Regions from separate parts of the Clostridium bornimense genome, predicted to be linked through region 2. Evidence: riboswitches for the same ligand, from Rfam matches in the RefSeq annotation. Region 2 holds a riboswitch; each other region holds the start of a gene.
What was found. A riboswitch is a leader RNA that binds a small molecule or an ion and turns the genes downstream of it on or off. The one in region 2 is predicted to bind S-adenosylmethionine.

Region 1 (6,317 bases), 420 kb from region 2:
TATGAAAAAATTATTTCTACTAGCAAGCCGCATTCAAATAATTCATCAGCGGCAATAGATGAATATGGAAGTATATATTTTAAAAATGATTCAGGATATCTATTTTGTTTTAAAAATGAGAATGGAGAATATATAGCAGAAGATATTATTTTAGCAATAAATAATCTTCCAGATATTAATGAAATAACATTAGATGATAAGATTATAGTAAAAAATATATTAAATAGGTATAATTCTTTAAGTGATGAAGAAAAGAAAAAGGTTTCTAATGTTGATATGTTGAATAATGCTATTACCAAGATAGAATCATTAAAAAATATAAAAGATGAAGTAGCAAATATTATTAAAGATATAAATAACCTTCCAGAAGTTATTACCATAGAAGAAAAAAATACTATAAACCAATTGTTAGATAGATACAATGCGCTTCCAGAAGGATATAAAAGTTCGGTTACAAATATAGATGTACTTTTAGATTTAAGTAAAAAATTAGATAATGAAGAAAAAGAAAAAGAAGTTAATGATTTAATAAGTAAAATAGACAGTTTGCCTTCTGATAAAGATGTAGTACTTGATAACAAGGAAGAGATATATAGTTTATATAATCAGTTTGAAAAACTTACAGAAGAAGAAAAAGCTAAAGTGACTAATATAGATAAATTGATGGCGCTTAAAAATAGAATATTAGAAATTAGGGAAATAGTAAATGGCATTAGAGATGATATATGGGAGAAAGTAGATAAAAATAATATCACTTTAGATGATAAAGAAACTGTAGAAGATATAGTAAAAAGATACGATGCTCTAAATAGTAAGGATAGGAAATATGTTGATAACTTTAGTAAAGTTGAGGAAGCTAAAGGTAAAATTGAAGAATTAGCAGCAGGAATTATATTAACAGAAGATGATATTACAGATAATAAAGATAGTAATAATAGCAATAAAGAGTTATCTAAAACTGGTGGAATAGGAAAAGAGCTTATAGCAGTAATAGCCATTATTATATTAATTTCGGGAATAGTAGTTTTGTATTTAAGTAGTAAGAAGAAAAATATTGAAGATAAAAATAGGTAGAGCAAAATCTCTATCTATTTTTTTAAATTCCTGCAAGAGAATTATCTAATAGAGAAGTGGCTTCAATGGTAGTTAAATTTTTACTAAGACTTATTTCATCAACTAAAATTTTGCGAGCATTATATAGTATTTGTTTTTCACTAGAATTTAATTTAGAATCATTTTGTATATGTGTAAGTTCTAGTATTACTTCAAAATAATCTTTTAAAGTTCCAGAACTAAGTTTGCTTTTATTGTCTTTGATTCGTTGTTTTGAATCTATATTCGTAGAGTGGCACCCATTATCCAGAAAGTAATCTAAATTGTTTAAATACTTATCTAGAGTTTGTGAATCGGAAACTAATCGTGCATTGGAAACTTCCATACGATTGCAGGGTAACATTAATTTTAATGTGCTATTTACTAAATGAATGTCATAATAATCTTGCATAGTATCTTGAAATTCTCTTGGTTCTATATCATCGATTATCCCCACTCCCTGATTAGGAAAGACAATTTTATCACCTTTATTGTACAAATTCATTACCTCTTTTACATTATATTTTGTTATCATTATTATTTTAACATATAATTTATAATAAGGCTAATTTGGACAAGCTACTACTAAATAAAAACAGTTTGGTAGTATATAACATATATTGAATAATAGCAAGATAGATATATAATAGAGGTATATGAATGGGTGTAAATAGATATAATTTTATGAGATATAAAGGTAATGATATAAATAGTGAAGAGATAGATAGAGATGGTATTGATATTGAAAATTCAGAAGATAAGGAAGGAAGTACGTCATCTAATAGTGATATAAGTTATCCAGACTCTGAACTTATAAGACAACTAGGTGTATTAAATTTATCAATAAATACAATATATATTATTGTTTTAGCTATATTTATGAATATAAATTATCTTTATGACTCAAGAGGAAGACTATTAGATGAGATTAATGGTACAAATTATATGGAGAATGCACCAGATTTCAGTGATGCTCCAAGAATAGCAAATAAGCTATTTTTATATGCTACAGGAGTATTTCTTGAAATAAACTTTGAAGAACTTCAAGTAGTTTCATCGATGACAGGAGAAGATAGAGATGAAAAAGCTATTAGGAATGCTAATAATAACTTACTTTCTAGTTTGCTTATTTTTATAGCTACAGGAATAAGTCATGATACGTTAAATTTCTAGTTATCACAGAAGAATGAAAAGGGGGAAGATACTATGGCAGTATATATGTTAAATGAAGATATTGTGTTTCCTGCACCAGAATTAGCTGATGAAGATGGATTGTTAGCAGTTGGTGGTGATCTTTCAATAGAGAGGTTAATTTTAGCTTATGTAAATGGCATTTTCCCTTGGTATGGAGAAGATGACGATATTCTTTGGTGGTGTCCTAAAAAGAGATTTATTATAAAGCCAGAAAAAATAAAGATATCTAAGTCTATGAAAAAGATATTAAGAAACGGTGGCTTTCAGGTAAAATTTGATGAAGATTTTTCAGCGGTAATAAGCAATTGTAAGGAGTTAAGAGAAGATAAAGAGGGTACATGGATTAATAATGATATGAAAGAAGCTTATATAAATTTATTTGATCATGGATTTGCTTCAAGTGTAGAGACATATAAAGATGGAGAATTAGTTGGAGGACTTTATGGTGTTAAGATAGGAAAATGTTTCTTTGGAGAGAGTATGTTTTCTAAAGTATCTAATGCTTCAAAAGTTGCTTTAATTACTTTAGCTAAAAGGTTAGAAGAAGAAGGATTTCAATTTATTGATTGTCAGATGTATACTAGTCATTTAGAAAGTATGGGAGGAGAATTTGTAGAGTGGAATACCTTTAAGGAAATGATAAAGAAAGGAATAGGTGATAGTGAGTAAGTAATAAGGAATAGTTAAGGGAAATTAAGGCACAGATATATGGCACAGGTATGAGGGCACAAGACACAGGTATAGAGGAAATTCCTGCGGAATTTCTTAGATTACAAGTGTTGAGTAAAATGTTATAAGTTAGACTATGTTTCTTATTTAGATTATAGTTGATATATAAGTCAATACAGGGGGCTCCTGAAAGTTGCACTTTCATGAAGCGTTGAATATATATTTGTATAGTATTATATATAAAGATTTAAGTTTATATTAGTACCTGTTCTAGTTAAGTAGTGGTAAAACTATATCTTTATTCTAAAAAGGATACTGTTGCACAAAGTAGATTTCTATGTGTAACAGTATCCTTTTTTATGTTCTTAAGCGGAATTCATTATGACATCTCTTGCAAGTAGCTATTATTTTACCTTTTCTACGAGGTAATCTTAATTTTTGACCACAATTTGGACAAGCGACAATTTTATATTGAATCTTTTGATTTATAGTATATTTAAGTCTTGTAAACATTGGGGGTATAAGTTCTAGACTGACATTAGTCATATAAGGTAATTGTCTATTAAATTTTCTTAATATATTGTTGATAAAGGTAGTAAATTTACTTAATTCTTGTGAACGTTTATAAGTATTTTTTGAAAATGCTCTAAATACAACTATTCCCCAAAGGATAAGGCTAATTAATCTAGGGATTTTTCCAAAGTTAAAAAATAGACTTATTATTAAAATAAAAATAGATAACAGGTCAAAGCCGTAAGTTCCTGACAGAATATTCATTGATTATCCTCCGATCTTAATAAAATGTAATATATATAATTTTATCATATATTAAGATTCAAAGAATTAAATTTATTGTTAATATGAATTTAAAAATTATTCCTGTAAAAAAGATATTTTCTTATAATAATATGTTGACATAGTAAAAATAATACAATATAATAATAATCACAAAGAAAACATATAAAACATATGGGCTTTATAGGAAAATAAAAAGCTCGTATTCTTATCAAGAGTGGTGGAGGGACTGGCCCAATGAAACCCGGCAACCTAATGGGAAAACCTATAGGTGCTAAATCCTGTAGCAATAGCTAAGAGATAAGAGGATGTATCTAAAGTACTAGAAGATTCTCTCTGGTACATTTTTTTATTTATTAGTAAAGAAATATTAGATAAATAAAAAGGGGCGATTTAAGATGAGTAATCAAGAAAGAAAATTAAGGTTTGAAACATTACAACTTCATGCAGGACAAGAAGAACCGGATCCAGCAACAGGGGCAAGAGCAGTTCCTATATATCAAACAACTTCTTATGTGTTTAAGGATTCAGCTCAAGCAGCAGCAAGATTTGGACTAGCTGAAGGTGGAAATATTTATGGACGTCTTACTAACTCAACTCAAGGGGTATTTGAAGAAAGAGTAGCAGCATTAGAAGGCGGAGTAGCAGCACTTGCAGTAGCATCAGGAGCAGCAGCAATAACTTATGCAATACAAAATATAGTTTCAGCAGGACAACATGTAGTTGCGGCTACAACTATATATGGGGGAACTTATAATTTACTTCTTAACACACTACCAGAGTATGGAATAACAACTACATTTGTTGATCCAGACGATGTAAATAATTTTGAGGAAGCAATACAAGAAAATACAAGAGCCATATTTGTTGAATCTCTTGGAAATCCAAATTCAAATTTAATAGATATTGATGCATTATCAGAAATTGCACATAAACATGGTATACCATTAATTGTTGATAGTACATTTGCTACACCATATTTATTTAGACCAATAGAACATGGAGCAGATGTAGTGGTTCATTCAGCAACTAAGTTCATTGGTGGACATGGAACATCACTAGGTGGTGTAATTGTTGATTCAGGAAAATTTGATTGGGAAGCATCAGGTAAATTTCCAAGCCTTACTGAGCCAAACCCAAGTTATCATGGAGTAGTGTTTACTAAAGCAGCAGGAGCAGCAGCTTATGTAACTAAAATACGTGCAATATTACTAAGAGATACAGGAGCAACAATTAGTCCATTTAATGCATTCTTATTATTACAAGGATTAGAAACATTATCACTAAGAGTTGAACGTCATGTAGAAAATACTTTAAAAGTAGTAGAATTTTTAAAGAATCATCCTAAGGTAGAAAATGTTAACCATCCATCATTAGCAACAGGAAAGCAAAAGGAATTATATGATAAATATTTCCCAAATGGAGGAGGTTCAATTTTTACTTTTGAAATCAAAGGTGGACAAAAAGAAGCTACTGAGTTTATAGATAGACTTAAAATATTCTCACTTCTTGCTAATGTAGCAGATGTAAAATCACTTGTTATTCATCCAGCTACTACAACTCACTCACAATTAGAAGGAGAAGAACTTTTAAAATCAGGAATTAAGCCAAACACTATTAGATTATCAATTGGTACTGAACATATAGATGATATAATTGATGACTTAAAACAAGCATTTGGTGAGTAGTAAATGCTATAAAATAATGGATTGTTCTGTATAGAGTATATTTTTATAAAGAAGGGGTTACGTTTAGTAACTCCTTTTTTAATTTAACTTCTTAAATAAAGCATATAAATTTTACAGATGTTTATTGATTAGAATTATTTAACATAAACTTAACATTAAAATGCTATAATTAGTAAAAATATGTTAAGGAGTGCTAATTTATATGATGAATTTTATTGAAGAGTTATTGCATTTTGATAGGTATATACCTGTTATTATGGATAACTATGGAGTACTTATATATGTACTGTTATTTTTAATTATTTTTTGTGAAACAGGGTTAGTAGTGACACCTTTTTTACCAGGAGATTCTATTATTTTTGCCTGTGGTGCTTTAGCGGCGGTTTCAGGTATGAATATACTTGTATTAATAGTAATATTTTTTTCAGCTGCTATTTTAGGTGATGGTACTAATTATCTTATTGGAAAGAAATTAGGTGAGAGACTTGTAAATAGTAATAGTAGGTTTATTAAGAAGAGTTATATAGATAAAGCGCAAAGCTTTTATGAAAAGTACGGTTCTAAGGCTATAGTTTTAGCAAGATTTGTTCCTATAGTAAGAACATTTGCTCCATTTGTAGCTGGTATAGGTAAGATGTGCTACAAGAAATTTGGTGTTTTCAATATTATTGGAGGTACTATTTGGGTAAGTTTATTTTTATCCTTAGGATTCTTTTTTGGTAATATCCCAGTAATAAAAAATAATTTTTCTTTAGTTACAATAGGAATTATTTTAATTTCATTATTGCCTGTTTTAGTAGAAGTGATAAAGCATATGAATAGTACAAAAGATCAAGTTAATAGCTAAGGTATACTAATAATATATTATGATTCAGTGTA
Region 2 (6,317 bases):
ATTATTATCGTATTATCATCTATATAATCTTTTAAAAATTGGGCTAGTTGTACATATGCCAATTCTTTTTTAAAGTGAACTTTAATTTTTTTCACAAAAACACCCCCATAAAATTTATATGAGGGTATATAGAGGAAATAGAATGTTATTTTTCTTTATGCCATATATTTAATTGCTCTATATTTGTTAGGGATTTCAGAAGGTTGATTTGTACATCTGGAATTTCAGTTTTTAGATTATAGGTTAAGTCTTTTATAAATTGTCTTTTAGTCTTTCCATCAGCTGGACATGGATTTTTAACTATTTCTATATCATTATCTTTTACAAAAGATTTTATTTCGTTTTCATCTATATATACCATAGGTCGTATTACAGTGATGTCCATTCGGGATAAATATGTTTTTGGAGTAAAACAGTTAATTCGTCCTTCATAAAACATGGACATAAGTAATGTTTCAATAGCATCATTTTTATGATGTCCTAGGGCTATTTTATTACAATTAAGATTTTTAGCGCTACTATTTAGCATTCCACGTCTTAATTTTGCACATAAGGAGCAAGGATTTTTTTCTTTTTTTATGTTAAAAACTATGTTAGATATATCTGTTGGAATTATATGATATTCTACATTTAATTTTTTACTTAAAATTGAAACACTAGAAAAGTCACATCCATTACCTGGATCTAAAGAAATACCTACCAAGTCAAATTCTTTAGGAGAAATTTTTTTGTATATAGATAGTAAGTATAGCAAAGTAAGTGAATCTTTACCTCCAGATATACCTATAGCGATTTTATCTCCGTCTTCGATTAAATTAAAATCTTCTATAGCTCTTTTGAATTTTTTAATAAGCTTTTTATAGTCCATATTTTCTTACACCTCACATTCTGAAGTAATTATAATACATAATTTATGAACATTAAATATAAGATGTAAAAAATAAGGCTTATTTAGAGGCTATAATATAAAAATGAGTTAATGCTTAAAAAAGAGATAAATAAAGATAAATAGAGAATAATAAGAATAATTTTAAATAATGAGTTTATATCGGTGTTGATGAAAAATAGCTATACATGTATACTAGTCATTGTCGACGGGGCGGAAACGCAAAGCGACAAAACATGTGGGAGCATAGCTCAGCTGGGAGAGCATCTGCCTTACAAGCAGAGGGTCACAGGTTCGAGCCCTGTTGTTCCCACCACATATGCTGGCATGGCTCAACTGGTAGAGCAGCTGACTTGTAATCAGCAGGTTACGGGTTCAAGTCCTGTTGCCAGCACCAATATAATATAATAAGGGCGGGTTCCCGAGTGGCCAAAGGGGGCAGACTGTAAATCTGTTACGTTTCGTTTCGATGGTTCGAATCCATCTCCGCCCACCATATATTATATTAAACAAAATAAAATATATATGCTGGCATGGCTCAATTGGTAGAGCAGCTGACTTGTAATCAGCAGGTTACGGGTTCAAGTCCTGTTGCCAGCACCAACTAAGGGCGGGTTCCCGAGTGGCCAAAGGGGGCAGACTGTAAATCTGTTACGTTTCGTTTCGATGGTTCGAATCCATCTCCGCCCACCAAAAAAAAGAGAAGTAATCTTCTCTTTTTTTTATGATAAATATCTTAAATAATATGGATATAATTACTTATTATGTAAAATTAACATTGACTGAAAAGTTTAATTGTGTTAAAATATCAATAAAAATAAATAAATACTCTTATCAAGAGAGGTGGAGGGAAAAGGGCCCTATGAAACCCGGCAACCTGTGGAAGACACAAAGGTGCCAATTCCTGTAGTTTATACTACGAGATAAGAGATGAGTGACAGCATCTTCTTATTGTAGGGTGCTTTTTTTATGCACCGAGATAATTATATATAAAGGGAGGAAGTACATTGAAAAAATTATTTACTTCAGAATCAGTAACAGAAGGACATCCTGATAAAATTTGTGACCAAATTTCAGATGCAATATTAGATTCTTTACTTGCTCAAGATCCAATGTCTAGAGTAGCTTGTGAAACAACAGCGACAACAGGTATGGTCATGGTAATGGGTGAAATAACTACAAAAGGATATGTAGATGTTCAAAAAGTAGTTAGAGAAACAGTAAAAGAAATAGGATATGACAGAGCTAAATATGGATTTGATTGTGATACATTGGCAGTTTTATCATCAATAGACGAACAATCAGCAGATATAGCTATGGGAGTAGATGAAGCATTAGAAAGCAGACAAGGAGAAAAAGATGAAGTTGAAGCAGTAGGTGCTGGAGATCAAGGAATGATGTTCGGATTTGCTACTACAGAAACTCCAGAATTTATGCCAATGCCAATAGCTATGGCTCATAGATTATCAAGAAGATTAACAGAAGTTAGAAAGAACGGAACTCTTCCATATTTAAGACCAGATGGTAAAACACAAGTTACAGTTGAATATAAGGATAATAAACCAGTTAGAATTGATGCTATTGTTATTTCTACTCAACATGGGCCAGAAGTTGAGCATGATCAAATAGTTAAAGATTTAAAGAAATATGTAATAGAAGCTGTTATTCCAGCAGAACTTCTTGATGGAGAAACAAAATATTATATAAATCCAACAGGAAGATTTGTTATCGGTGGACCACAAGGTGATACTGGATTAACAGGAAGAAAGATAATAGTAGACACTTATGGTGGATATGGAAGACATGGTGGAGGAGCATTCTCAGGAAAAGATCCAACAAAGGTAGATAGATCTGCTGCTTATGCTGCAAGATGGGTTGCTAAGAATTTAGTAGCAGCTGGTGTTGCTGATAAGCTTGAAATTCAATTAGCATATGCAATTGGAGTTTCTAAACCAGTTTCAATCGAAATCGAAACCTTTGGTACTGGAAAATTAGATGAAGAAAAAATTGTTGATATCGTAAATAGAGTATTTGATTTAAGACCAGGAGCTATAATTAAATCTTTAGATTTAAGAAGACCTATTTACAAACAAACAGCAGCATACGGACACTTTGGAAGAACTGACGTAGAACTTCCATGGGAACAACTTGATAAAGTTGAAGAAATAAAGAAATACCTATAGGTAATATATCAAAAGGAGTTATCGTATTAGCAAATGAAAATTTGTTAGCGATAGCTCCTTTTTGTTAATTCACAATTCTCAATTAAGATTAATTTTCCCCTGTGGGGAAAATATTATAGTCCTGCGGACAAGCAATTATAATTTGCATTTAGTAATTCTTAATTAGGGTGATATATATATTTAGCACATATATAGAGCTAGTATACTTAAGTGTTGTTTTTTGCTTACTATAAATCCAGGAGTTCTAGTCCAAGCTACATAAAAGTGTAACTTTCATTAGCCCCCTGTAATGACTTTTATATCAAATAAAATTAATATAAGAAAACTAATCTATTCTATAAGACCAAACTGAAACACTTAGATTCTAAGAAATTCCGCAGGAATTTCCACCATAACTCTTCACTCTTACTTATTCGTTACTTTTGTGCATTACTAATTGTGAATCGCGAATTGTGAACTGATATCTGTTAGGTTATAATAAAATTAATAAATAATATAAGGAGAATTTTAGAGCGATATGGTAACTATTGAGGGTGTTATTGAAACTATAACTTTTAAAAATGATGAAAATGGATATGTAATTGGTAAGGTAAAGGATAATAGTGATAAATTAATAACATTTGTTGGGATAGTACCATTTGCAACTGAGGGGTTACATGTAAAGATTGAAGGAGAGTGGACAGTACATCCTAAATTTGGAGAGCAGTTGAAAGTTAGTAATATAGAAGAGGTTTTACCTACATCTATAATAGGAATAGAAAGATACTTATCTTCAGGAATAATTACTGGAATAGGTCCAGTTACAGCAAAGAAGATTGTTGAGAAATTTGGGGAAGATACATTAACTATATTAGATGAAAATATTGATAGATTACGAGAAATAGAAGGTGTTGGAGAGAAGAAGCTAAATACTATAAAAAATTCTTATGAAAAAGGTAGAGGTGTAAGAAAAATAAATATTTTCTTGCAGACTTATGGAATAACTCCAACTCAATGCGCAAAAATTTATAAAAAATATGGAGAAGAATCAATAGAAATAGTTAAGGAAAATCCATATAAGTTAACGGAAGATATAAGTGGAATAGGTTTTAAAAGTGCCGATAAAATAGCAAGAAGTTTAGGAATAGAAGCTAGTTCTCCATTTAGAATTAAGTCTGGAATTATATATGTATTAAATAATTATTGTGCCTTAGGTAATTCCTGCATGCCTATAGATTTACTTATTAGCCAAGGTGAAGAGATATTACTTGTATCTGCAGATGATATTGAAAAAAATTTAATGGAGATTAGTCTTGACTTAAAGGTAAAGATTGAGGAGATAGATCATAAAGTATATGTTTATCCATTAACAATATACTATAGTGAATTATCAGTTACTCATAAATTAATAACTTTATCTACATCGGATTACAATAAATTAGATATAGATGTTGATAAAGAAATAAAAGAGTTTGAAGATGAAAATGATATATCACTTCAAGAAATACAAAAAGAAGCTGTAAAAGGTATTTTTAATACTGGAGTAGAGGTAATAACAGGAGGACCGGGGACTGGTAAGACTACAATTATAAATTGTATTACAACAATCTTTGAAGATAACGGTTATAAGGTGTTTATGGCGGCACCGACAGGAAGAGCAGCAAAGAGAATAACAGAATCAACTGGAAGAGAGGCTAAAACTATCCATAGACTATTAGAAATGGGAGTCTCAGAGGATGAAGGAATCGGTTTTAATAGAGGTGAAGAGAAACCATTACAATGTGATGTATTAATCGTAGATGAGGCATCAATGATTGATATTATTTTAATGAGTTCTCTTTTAAAATCTATATCTATTGGAACGAGAGTAGTTATAGTTGGAGATTCAGATCAATTACCATCAGTAGGTCCAGGAAATGTATTAAGGGACATTATCGATTCGGATGTTGTTAAGGTAGTGAAGTTAAAAGAAATATTTAGGCAAGGAAAAGAGAGCATGATAGTTACAAATGCTCATAAAATAAATTCTGGAGAAATGCCAATATTAAATGTAAAAAATAATGATTTTTTCTTTATAAATAAAAATGGAGACTCCGTAGTATTAAATGAAATATTAGGATTAATAGATAAAAGACTTGTTAAGTTTAATACTAAATGGAATAAGCTAAAAGATATACAAGTGCTTACTCCTATGAAAAAAGGAAATTTAGGGTCTATAAATTTAAACAAGGAGATACAGAATGTACTTAATCCGCATCATCCTATGAAAAAAGAAATTGAATATAGAAATAACTTTTTTAGAATAGGTGATAAGGTTATGCAAACAAAGAACAATTACTCTATAAAGTGGGAAAGGATAAAGGGATTCGGTGATCCTACTGGTGAGGGTGTATTTAATGGAGATGTTGGATATATAAAAGATATAGATGAGGAAAATAATAAAATTTCTGTAGTGTTTGATGAAGAAAAACTAGTTAAGTATGAAGAAATGTACTTTGATGAATTAGAGTTATCTTATGCAATGACGATACATAAGAGCCAAGGAAGTGAATTTCCCGTTGTTATTTTGCCAGTATTCATGGGTAATAATATGCTTATGAATAGAAATCTTTTATATACAGCTATAACTAGAGCAAAGCAATTAGTAGTTATAGTAGGAAACCAAAAGTCACTTGCATTTATGGTATCAAATACAAAGACTTCTGAGAGATATTCTACTTTAGATTTTAGAATAAAAGATATACTTAAGGAGTAGTATTATGAAATTGAATTTGGAAAATTTCAATGAATTTGTAGAGTTAAAAGAAAAAGAAATAATGAAAGAGTATGATTTAGGTACTCAATATATTAACATTGTATCATCTCCATATAGTAATATTGAGTTTTTAAAAAGATTAATAGATAAGTCCCTTGAAAAAGGAGAAAAAATTTTATATATAGGAAGTAACATATATGGAGAAGAAATTGTTAATGTAAAGTTTTCTTCCTATGAGGATGCTATATATATTAAAGATGAGTTTTCCCTAGTAATATATGATGATGTATCGTTATTTAGTAGATATAGCAGATTTGAGATATTGTCTTTAATATCTAGGATTATAAAAGATTCTGATATAAAAGTTATAGCTATATCTACTGAGGCTATATTAAATTCAGTAGATACAATATATCTACCTAGTGTTTATAATGATAATGTTTTTTGTGAACCAAGAGTTATAAAGACAACCATCGATTTTTATGAAGAGATACCGAACAATGTATTTGAATAT
Region 3 (6,317 bases), 1.2 Mb from region 2:
ATTGCTTATATATCCTGTTAAATTAAAAGAAGACAGAATCCAAATCAGTACAGACATTGAGAAAATTAAAGTTCCAGCTTTTTTTATAAATCCAGAAGCTTTCTCTAAAGTGTTACGACAAAGATTTTTTATGTTTGGAATTTGATATCTAGGTATTTCGATAACTAACGGTTCATCATCATTTTTAAATGAAGTCTTAGAAAGTAAAATTCCCATTAAAAAAGCTACAAATATACCTAGTAAGTACAATGAAAAAATAATTTCTGTTTCATAACCAAAGAAAAATACACTAGCAAACAATGTGTAAACAGGTAAACGGGCATTACAACTTATAAATGGTACTAAAAGTGCAGAAAGTTTTCTATCTTTTTCACTTTCTAGAGTTCTAGATGACATTACAGCAGGAACAGAGCATCCAAATCCTATAATAAAAGGAATAAAAGCTTTGCCTGATAATCCCATACTTCGCATCAATTTATCCATTATAAAAGCGGTTCTAGCCATATAGCCACTATCTTCCAAAGCTGATATTCCTAAGAATAAACAAAGGATAACAGGAAGAAAAACAATAACTTGACCTACACCTCCAATAATTCCATCTACAATAAGTGAAGAAAACCAAGGTGAAGAATCTTTTAGTAAATTAGATAAATAAGGAATAAGGTTGTTTTCCATAATATCTCCTAAAAGATCAGAAAGTGGTTGTCCTACCCATGAGAAAGTAAGTTTAAAAATTAAAAATAAAAGTAAGAAGAATATAGGAAAAGCTAAAAATCTATTTAGTACAATAGAATCTAAAATTTTAGTCCATTTATCTTCATCGTTACTTCCTAAAGAGATAGTTGAATCTTTTAGAATTCTATCTATATATTTGTAAGTTTCAGCTTCTGAGGTAAAGTTATATTTAGAGGAAGTAGATAAACTACTAAAATCTTCAGATTCGAGAAGTTTTATAACTTTATTTAAAGTTTTTGAGTTAGTGGCAGAAATAGGAACTATATATAAATCTAAATTAGCTTCTAGCTTTGCTAAATCATAATTGATACCTTTTTCTTCAGCAATATCCATCATATTTAGTAATAGTATAATAGGCTTGTTGAATTTTTTTAATTCTGTAGTAAGATACAAATTTCTTGATAAATTTGATGCATCTACAATATTTAAGATTACATCGACTTCTTCTGTTTCAAGGAAAGTTTTAGCAACTTTTTCTTCATTAGAATAAGTATCCATTGCATAAATTCCGGGCAAGTCTACAATTTTAATATTTTTATTTAAAAAACCTTCTTTTTTTTCGACGGTTACCCCAGCCCAGTTGCCAACTTTATAATTGGAACCTGTTAAAGTGTTGAATAGTGTAGTTTTACCAACGTTGGGATTACCGATTAGTGCGGCTGTTAACATTTTATGCCTCCTTGATGAATATATTTTTAGCATCTTTTTTTCTTAAGGCTAAATCAAACCCTCTAAAATTAACTATTATAGGATCTCCTAGTGGAGCTTTTCTTTTAATTTTTATTTCTGTTCCTTCTAGGCAACCTAAAGCATTTAATCTTTTTACTAGTTTTTTATCACAGTCTATTTTTGTGATTAAGGCTGGTTGTCCTAATTTTAGCTCTATTAAACTCATATATTCCTCCTAATTTAAAGTTTATGTAAAAAATATAAGAATATGAACAATAAAATATTATTGGTCATGAAAATTATTCTCAACCGTATAATAGCATAATTGAATATTTTTCTCAATTATATTATATGTAGGACAAATATAATTTGCAATGTCACAATAGAATAATTAAAAAATAAAGGTGTTGACAATATTAAATCATCAAAATATAATGTATATAACATAATTAAATATTGACTTATCAAGAGAGGCGGAGGGAATGGCCCGATGAAGCCCAGCAACCTGAGAAATTAAGGTGCTAAATCCATCAGTATTAAGCTGAAAGATGAGGAAGATCGTATAAAAACTCGAGTTTTCCTCGAGTTTTATTTATTTCTATGAAGATTGCTAATTTAGTTAAATGATGATGAATAGAAAACCTAGTATAGTAATAGGAATTATGTATAAGGTATTTGGAGGAAATATTATGATTGAAATAAAAAACTTAACTAAAAGTTTTGGCGATGTATCAGTTTTAAAAGACATTAATCTAACTATAAATAAAGGTGAAATATATGGATTAGTTGGACAAAGTGGGGCAGGAAAATCAACATTATTAAGATGTATAAATAGACTGGAGACTTATAATGATGGATCGTTAAAGGTTGAAGGAAAAGAAGTTAAAGAGTTTTCAGAGAAAGAGATAAGAAATTTTAGAAAAAATCTAGGAATGATATTTCAACATTTTTCATTATTAGAGAGAAAGACAGTATATGAAAATGTTGCACTTCCTATGGAATGTTGGGGATATCCTAAAGGTAAGATAGAGGCTAGAGTAAATGAATTATTGAAAATAGTAAATTTAAAAGAAAAAAAGAAATCAAAACCAAGAGAACTAAGTGGAGGGCAAAAGCAAAGAGTAGCAATAGCTAGAGCATTAGCATTAGAACCGAATGTATTACTTTGTGATGAAGCTACATCAGCTCTAGATCCTAGAACGACAAAATCTATATTAAAGTTATTAAGAGAAATAAATGAGAAATTAGGTATAACTATAGTAGTTGTTACTCATCAAATGGAAGTTGTAAGAGAAGTTTGTAACAAGGTGGCTATTCTAGAAAAAGGTGAAATTGCAGCTGAAGGATATGTTGAGGAATTATTTTTACATCAGCCTAAAGCTTTAAAGAGTTTACTAGGAGAAGCAGAAGATGAGTTATTACCTGAAGAAGGAACTAATATAAGGATAGTATTTCCAAAAGAGAGTTCTGAAGGATCAGTAATAACATCAATGGCAAGAGAGTTAGATATAGATTTTTCTATAGTTGGAGGTAAACTAGAGAAATTTAGAGATGATGTATTAGGAGCATTGATTATTAATATTGATAAAGACAATATTAATAGAGTTAAAAACTATTTAGATAGTAAGAAGGTAGTATGGGAGGTAATAACTAATGACAGATAATTTTCCGTTATTTTTACAGCAAATATTGTTACCAGCATTAAAAGATACATTATATATGGTTATAACATCAACAATATTAGCATCAATAATAGGATTTGTTCTTGCAATAATATTATTTGTTACTGATAAGGATGGATTAAGACCTAATAGGTATATATATAAAATTTTAGATATAGTAATTAATATTTTAAGAAGTTTTCCTTTTATTATATTAATAGTAGCAATAATACCTTTTACTAGATTTATTGTTGGGAGAAGTATTGGAGAAACGGCAGCTATTGTCCCACTTACTATAGCATCAGCACCGTTTATTGCAAGAATAATTGAATCAGCACTTAAGGAAGTTGATAAAGGACTTATAGAAGCAGCTAAATCTTTTGGTGCATCTAATATGCAAATTATATTTAAGGTAGTTGTAAAAGAGGCTATGCCATCAATAATATCTGGAATAACACTTTCAATAATATCAATAATTGGATATTCAGCTATGGCTGGTGCAGTTGGGGCAAATGGTTTAGGTAAAGTTGCTATAACATATGGATATACTAGATTTGATAACAAAGTAATGTTCTATACCGTTGTAGTATTAATAATAGTTGTTCAATTAATACAAACTGTGGGGAATGTTTTATATAAAAAATTAAAATAATATTATTGTGAGGAAAAGGAGAGATTGAATTATGAAATTAAAAAAGCTAATAGCATTATCATTAACAGCAATAGTTGCATTATCATTAACAGCTTGTGGAAGTGAAGAAAAAGCTGCAGATGATGGAAATAAGACTAAAATTGTTGTGGGGGCGTCACCAGTACCTCATGCAGAAATTTTAGAAGAAGCAAAGTCAATTTTAAAAGAAAAGGGATATGAGTTAGAAATAAAAACTTTTGATGACTATGTACTTCCTAATACAGCAACAGAAGAAGGAAGTCTAGATGCAAACTTCTTTCAACATACACCATACTTAGAAACTTTTAATGAGGAACAAAAAACACATTTAATAGCAGGTGCTAAAATACACATCGAACCAATGGGAGCATATTCAAGTAAAATAAAAGATGTGTCAGAACTTAAAGATGGAGCTACTATATCTATACCTAATGACGGATCTAATGGAGGAAGAGCACTAAAACTATTAGAATCAAAAGGGCTCATTGAACTTAAAGATACAGAGATTCCTTCTGTATTAGATATAACAGAAAATCCTAAAAATTTAAAAATTGTTGAAATGCAAGCTGAACAATTACCGGTTTCACTACAAGATGTAGATTTATCAATTATAAATACTAATTTTGCAATACAAGCAAATTTAAATCCACTAAAAGATGCTTTATTTATTGAAGGAAATGATTCACCATATGCTAATATATTAGTTACAAAAGAAGGAAACGAAAATACTGAATGGTTTAAGGCATTAGAAGAAGCATTAACTTCAGATAAAATTAAGAGTTTTATTGAAGAAAAGTACAATGGAAGTATTGTACCAGCATTTTAAATAATAAATTTTAGTAAAAAGCTATCACATAGGAGCTGTCGCAAGAACGATTAAATTTCGTAAGCGGCAGCTTTTTTTATCAGTGCACAATGATTGAGAATTGTGAAATGTGAATTGAGAATTAGCATTTAGTATTTAGTAGTATTTAATTTTTGCTAATATGGATATATAATATAATGTATGAATAAAAACCATGAGAAGGTGAATTAATGCTAATAAGAGAGACGGTAATTCCTATTGATGAGATAAATGAAGAGTTATTATTAGAAGTTAATGGAGAAAAGAAGTTATATAAAAAATCTATATATTTAGATTTAGAACATTATGTATATAAAGTACCTATATGCGTTGGAGTTTTTGGAATTGGGTATTTAGATGAAGAGAATAATGAATTTAGAGTAGTACAGTATATGCTTGAAAATAGACAAGATGTAAGAGTGGTATTACATAAAGGAAAAGAGTTATTAGAAAAGTTAAAAAAAGAATTTGGAAAAAAATATATTACAACTTTTTCTGGCAATAATGATTTTACAGTAATTAGATATTTGTTTAAAAAGTATAAAATAGATATGGATGTTAACAAAGAGTTCGCATCTATAGATATTCAAGAAGAATATAAAAAGGCTAAGAATGAAATTATTGGACTTAAAAATTTAGAAAAAATTTTTAATATAGATAGAGATAGTGAAGTCATTTCTGGGAATACTTTGGCAAAGACTATAGGTAAGATGTTTCATGATGAAGAGTATTGTTATAGAATACCAAAGGAGAAAATAGATAAAATTTTAATTTATAATGAAAAAGATGTTTATAACCTATTTTTGATAAATACTTTATGGAATAAATTCATAGATAAATAGTAATAATATGTATTTAGTTGGTGGTTAGTTGTAGTTTTAAAAAGCTTAACTATCAACTAAATGGTATTAATAACGCTAAATTTTTCAGAATATTTCCAAATATCATTGACATAAAAAAATGTAAAACATATAATTATAGTATAGAGATATAAAAATTAATATAGGAGGTGTAGTTATGATATTTGCAGTTTTAGTGACATTATATTTAGCTATAATGTTAGTTTCATTATATATGTTTATCGTGAAAACGATTAGAGTGTCTAAATATGGAAAAGGCGTTTTTAAATTAAATTCAAAAAAATGTAAAAAGGATATAAAAGCTAGAAAAGAGTTTATAGTTCCTGTAGCTCCTTTTGCAGATGGAGACAAAGTATATCTTCCTTTAACAGCTGTAGCAAGATTAATCGGAATTAAAAATATAACAGAGAGCGAAGATTATAAGTTGATAATTAAGTTTTCAGGAAAAAATATCAAAGTAGATAATGATAATATCGTAACTCTCTCAAACGGATATAACAATAAGAAAAAATTCTCTGATGTTCAAGTGAAGAACGATCATGTTATGATAGAAAGTAGAATTTTAAGAGATTTATTTGGAGTATATGTAGAGATAGTTGACGATAACGTAATTTTAAGATAATTAAGAGTCCAGTAATGGACTTTTTTTTTATGTCTTCTCATATGTATATAAAGAGGAGGAGATAATATGTTTTTTGAACAATCATTTATAGGAATACTGATATGTATATTTATCATGATATTGGCTATAACATATATAACTATGGCTATTTTAGTGAGGAAAGTATATTTTAAAGCAGTAGAGGATATTAACATTAGAAAGTTAAAAAAGGAAGAAGGAAATTCTATATTGGTAAAGGAAACTATAGATACCTTCA

Region 1: another riboswitch for S-adenosylmethionine. It lies ahead of CM240_RS09260 (O-acetylhomoserine aminocarboxypropyltransferase/cysteine synthase family protein); the one in region 2 lies ahead of metK (methionine adenosyltransferase).
Region 3: another riboswitch for S-adenosylmethionine. It lies ahead of CM240_RS03625 (methionine ABC transporter ATP-binding protein); the one in region 2 lies ahead of metK (methionine adenosyltransferase).

The regions. Positions count from the first base shown of each region.
Region 1 covers NZ_HG917868.1:2,058,925-2,065,241, reverse strand. Annotated here, with positions in the region: gene CM240_RS09285 (outer membrane protein assembly factor BamB family protein) at 1-1,074, shown strand, start outside; gene CM240_RS09280 (CarD family transcriptional regulator) at 1,097-1,591, opposite strand; gene CM240_RS09275 (hypothetical protein) at 1,753-2,265, shown strand; gene aat (leucyl/phenylalanyl-tRNA--protein transferase) at 2,299-2,955, shown strand; gene CM240_RS09265 (zinc ribbon domain-containing protein) at 3,313-3,732, opposite strand; SAM riboswitch class I at 3,956-4,057, shown strand; gene CM240_RS09260 (O-acetylhomoserine aminocarboxypropyltransferase/cysteine synthase family protein) at 4,149-5,438, shown strand; gene CM240_RS09255 (DedA family protein) at 5,641-6,285, shown strand.
Region 2 covers NZ_HG917868.1:2,478,379-2,484,695, reverse strand. Annotated here, with positions in the region: gene yyaC (spore protease YyaC) at 1-95, opposite strand, end outside; gene CM240_RS11235 (tRNA 2-thiocytidine biosynthesis TtcA family protein) at 146-868, opposite strand; tRNA gene CM240_RS11230 (tRNA-Val) at 1,127-1,202, shown strand; tRNA gene CM240_RS11225 (tRNA-Thr) at 1,208-1,283, shown strand; tRNA gene CM240_RS11220 (tRNA-Tyr) at 1,298-1,382, shown strand; tRNA gene CM240_RS11215 (tRNA-Thr) at 1,414-1,489, shown strand; tRNA gene CM240_RS11210 (tRNA-Tyr) at 1,495-1,579, shown strand; SAM riboswitch class I at 1,715-1,816, shown strand; gene metK (methionine adenosyltransferase) at 1,894-3,069, shown strand; gene recD2 (SF1B family DNA helicase RecD2) at 3,587-5,803, shown strand; gene CM240_RS11195 (hypothetical protein) at 5,808-6,317, shown strand, end outside.
Region 3 covers NZ_HG917868.1:805,200-811,516, forward strand. Annotated here, with positions in the region: gene feoB (ferrous iron transport protein B) at 1-1,404, opposite strand, end outside; gene CM240_RS03620 (FeoA family protein) at 1,406-1,630, opposite strand; SAM riboswitch class I at 1,863-1,959, shown strand; gene CM240_RS03625 (methionine ABC transporter ATP-binding protein) at 2,094-3,068, shown strand; gene CM240_RS03630 (methionine ABC transporter permease) at 3,058-3,717, shown strand; gene CM240_RS03635 (MetQ/NlpA family ABC transporter substrate-binding protein) at 3,749-4,561, shown strand; gene CM240_RS03640 (ribonuclease H-like domain-containing protein) at 4,771-5,421, shown strand; gene CM240_RS03645 (stalk domain-containing protein) at 5,597-6,061, shown strand; gene CM240_RS03650 (hypothetical protein) at 6,128-6,317, shown strand, end outside.